Regions from separate parts of the Lysinibacillus sp. Bpr_S20 genome, predicted to be linked through region 2. Evidence: predicted binding sites of a transcription regulator. Region 2 holds the regulator's gene; the other holds the start of a gene.

Region 1 (2,209 bases), on a different contig from region 2:
CCCATTTTGTTTCTTACTGTATTAGCTTTGGTGTCCCTTTAGTAACCGCTGCATCCTTTCTTTCTTTTATGGGCGTGTTTAATCTTGTAGGCACGACTTTATCTGGGTGGTTGTCTGACCGTTTTGATAATCGATGGTTATTGTTTTGGTATTACCTTTTAAGAGGAATGTCTTTGCTTTTACTCCCGTATGCATTAATGCAAGGGTCGTTCACTTTACTGACAATCTTTACAATTTTTTACGGATTAGATTGGATCGCTACAGTGCCTCCAACGATTAGTATTTCTAGACAAATTTTCGGTACAAACAAAAGTGGCATTATTTATGGGTGGATTTTTGCTTCACATCAAGCAGGAGCGGCAGTTGCTGCTTATGGTGGAGGCCTTATTTACAAATTTTTCGATTCCTATACTTGGGCCTTTTTCCTTGCAGGTATGTTCTGTGCATTGGCAAGCTTATTTGTCATCATCGTGAAAAAACAACCGCCTCATCAAGCTAATACTCGATAATCAAGAATTCTTGATGCTATCGTCGGTTGTCGGCAATTTATCAGCGATGATCATGATGTTATCAGCGATACCTGGCAATTTATCAGCGGTTTCCGTGATGTTATCAGCGGTGTTCATGATGTTATCAGCGATACCCAGCAATTTATCAGCGATTGGCATTTCGGAGCACCGAGTTGCTTTCGCTGCTTTTGTTGTTGTTTCGCTTTCGCACAGAAAACATTAGTCCAGCTTATATTGGACTTCGCCGCTAAAAGTGTGAGTTTCGCCGCCAAACTATAAAAATGCGCCGCCAAGCAAGCAAAGAACGCCGCCAAACCACAAAAATGCGCCGCCAACCAAGCGAAGAACGCCGCAAAAACCTGAACTTTGCACAACAACATTGAAGTTGAAGCCAATAACATAGCGGCTTCAACTTTTTTAAAAAATTTTTTTGACATCATTCAAACAAAAGTTTATAATGTAAACAAATATAACAAAAGGTGATGCTATGAATGAAAGAGAACAGGCGGTCCTTGCATTAATTCGTCAGAATCCGTTTATGTCTCAGCAAGAGATGGCAGATAAGATGAATCTGTCTCGACCGGTGCTTGCTAATTTAGTGTCGAGCTTAACGAAGCAGGGGAAAATCGTCGGTCGTGCTTATATTTTACCTGAGGAGAATGAAATCATTTGTATCGGTGGAGCCAATCTTGACCGAAAGTTTCATGTAAAGGGTAATGTCCAATTCGGTACATCTAATCCTGTTAGCTCTTCATTTAGTGTAGGTGGTGTTGGGCGAAATATCGCTGAAAACTTAGGCAGATTAAATCATCAAGTAACATTGTTGACTACTGCTGGCAAAGATGCTGATTGGCAAGTGATCCAGGAAGCTTCAGAGCCATTTATGAATTTACGCTATGTGGAACAGCTACCAGATGCTTCGACTGGTTCCTATACTGCGATAATGGATGAGCAGGGCGAGTTAGCATTAGCTGTAGCAAATATGGAAGTGTATGAGCTTTTATTGCCAAGTTTGCTGAAAAAACATGAGGCCATGCTGATGAATGCAGGCTGCTTTATTATGGACTTAAATTGTCCAAAGGAAACCGTGGCATACATACAGCAGGTTGCGATTGCACGTGACATACCATTTGTCATCGTACCGGTATCTTCGCCAAAAATGAATCGATTACCGGATACATTGCAAGGAGTTACATGGTTTATTTGTAATACAGATGAAGCAGAGACGATTGTTGGTCATAAAATCCATAACTCTGCGCATTATGAAAAGGCTTTACAGCAACTTCTTACATTAGGTGCTGAACAGGTAATAATTACTGCGGGTAGCAAGGGTGTGTATGCAGCGTCCACTACAACGAAGCCAAGTCACTTTGCAGCTAAAGCTATTGAAAAAATTGAAGATGTAACAGGTGCAGGAGATGCCTTTGTCAGTGCTGTGATCCATAGCTGGCTTACTGAGCAATCCTTTGCAACATGTATTGATGCAGGCTTAACGAATGCCAAAAATACGCTTGCATCTCCATATACAGTAAGACCTGAATTATCAGTTGATTTGTTAAACAGTGAAATGGAGGAATAACAACATGAAAGAATTCATCGTATTATCAGAAGAGGTAAAAGCAGGACAAGCGAAAGGCTTACCAATCGTAGCATTAGAATCAACAATTATTTCCCACGGAATGCCATATCCACAAAATGTT
Region 2 (2,209 bases):
TGAAATAACACAAGATTTCACCATGCAGGATTTGCTTGAAATGGCTAATTCAATGTTTTAAAGGCTATCACCATAACGTGTGGTTGATTTCCGTTCCGGCTGGGCGCTTTGTAGCTGCCGCTTTGCTTTCGCACAGATAAAACATTTGTAGCTGCCGCTTTGCTTTCGCACAGATAAAACATTTGTAGCTGCCGCTTTGCTTTTGCTACAGAAAACATTTGTTGCTGTCGCTTCGCTTTCGCACAGATAAAACATTGCCGCTGCCGCTTTGCTTTCGCGCAGAGCTTCCTGGGGGCGTCCGATGAGCCTTCGTTCCCCTATCGCTGATCCCCAAGGAGTCCGCCCAGCCTCCACTCCAATCAACGTATATACATGTAGTACGTTTTTACAAATGTCAACCTCAACTTTTCGTGGATGAGCTATAAACCCTAAGTGTAGGAATCCATTTTAAAGTGGGTTCTTTTTTAGTGTAAATAGCACTCAAAACATAAGAAAAAGAGGAATATGCCCATCTGTGAACATAATATCCTCTTGTTATATTTTAATATTGAGATACTTTTAATGTACACGACGATAAAGACCTACAACATGTCCCAAAATAGAAACTTGGTCTACGATAATTGGCTCCATTGTTACATTTTCAGGCTGTAAACGAAAATGATTTTTTTCCTTGAAGAAACGTTTTACAGTTGCCTCATTTTCCTCAGTCATTGCTACGACAATATCACCGTTATCAGCAGTAGCTTTTTGTTTAACAATCACTAAATCCCCGTCTAAGATGCCAGCTTCAATCATTGATTCACCCATAATTTCTAGCATGAATAATTGATCTTCACTTGTACCATAAATATCTGGTAGCGGGAAATATTCATCGATATTCTCAACAGCAGTTATCGGAGAACCTGCAGTAACCTTCCCGACTAGTGGGACATGTATAACTTGTTGCTTTTGAATAGAATCCTCAGGTTCTAAAATTTCAATTGCACGGGGTTTAGTTGGATCGCGTCGAATTAAGCCCTTTTGCTCTAAACGAGCTAAATGTCCATGAACTGTTGAGCTTGAAGCAAGTCCAACTGCTTCACCAATCTCGCGGACAGATGGTGGATACCCCTTTGAGCGCACTTCTTCTTTAATGAATTCTAATATGGCCTCTTGTCTTTTCGAAACTTTTTTCATAATTGCTCACCTCTTTTTTAATCATTCTACTTATTAATAGTATAACAGAATGCGAACACTTAAGCAAACATAGGTTCGAAAAGTGTTTGACAAAAACATTTGTTCGTATTATTATGAGAACATATATTCCGAACAAACATTCTCGAAAAGGGGTTATAAACATGAACTGGTTAAAGAAAAATCCACATATTACAACTTTATTAGGAGCTTGTCTACTTTTTGCAGCATACCTTTTTATAACAGACCCAGGTGATGTAACGTACACAGAAATTGAAATCGCACATGGTGATAGCTTATGGTCGTTAGCCGAACAGTACCGTGGTAAAATGAAAACGGATGAATGGATTAAGCTTGTAAAGGCGGAAAATGAATTAACGAACGTACAAATTATTGCGGGTAAATCCATAGTAATCCCAGTAGTAGGTGACCAACCTTACCCTATAAATTCAATTGAAATTGCGAGAAACGAAAAATGATAAATAATCAACAATCGGCTGTTGTCTATTGCCGTGTGAGTACAGAAAAAGAGACACAACATTCCTCGTTAGAGCGTCAGCAGGATGAGTTGATGCGCTATGCTAAAGAACAAGGTTACGTAGTTAAACATGTTTTTAAGGACAAACATAGCGGCTATGATGTAGAACGTGAGGGTCTGCTAGAAATGCTCGATTTCATAAAAGAAAAAGAAATAAATGCATTATTTGTGCAGGATGAAACACGTTTAGGACGTGGAAATGCTCGAATGGCAGTGTTGCACTTATTGCAGAAAACTGAAACGGATGTTTTTTCGATGCGAGATGCGGGACCTTTACAATTAAATGAAATGGATACGATGCTCCTAGAAATTTTAGCAATTGTTGAAGAGTATCAGCGCAGAATCCATAATGCTAAAATACGTCGTGGTATGCGTCGTGCCGTTGAAAATGGCTATCGCCCTGAAAATAATTTATCTAACCGTGGAAATCCAAACGGTCAGGAACGTAAGGATGTACCTGTGGAGGAAATTGTCAACCTGCGTAATCGAGGCTTTACC

What was found. The regulator LexA, encoded in region 2, represses DNA repair genes until DNA is damaged. The targets are predictions, from matches to a motif close to CGAACATATGTTCG.
Region 1: the regulator LexA is predicted to act here: its motif matches at 951-964, upstream of MWJ95_RS12880 (carbohydrate kinase).

The regions. Positions count from the first base shown of each region.
Region 1 covers NZ_JALNLQ010000004.1:389,053-391,261, forward strand. The annotation lists gene MWJ95_RS12870 (MFS transporter) at 1-509, shown strand, start outside; gene MWJ95_RS12875 (hypothetical protein) at 510-668, opposite strand; gene MWJ95_RS12880 (carbohydrate kinase) at 997-2,088, shown strand; gene MWJ95_RS12885 (pseudouridine-5'-phosphate glycosidase) at 2,093-2,209, shown strand, end outside.
Region 2 covers NZ_JALNLQ010000010.1:131,587-133,795, reverse strand. The annotation lists gene MWJ95_RS20300 (hypothetical protein) at 1-61, shown strand, start outside; gene lexA (transcriptional repressor LexA) at 559-1,176, opposite strand; gene yneA (cell division suppressor protein YneA) at 1,338-1,652, shown strand; gene MWJ95_RS20285 (YneB family resolvase-like protein) at 1,649-2,209, shown strand, end outside.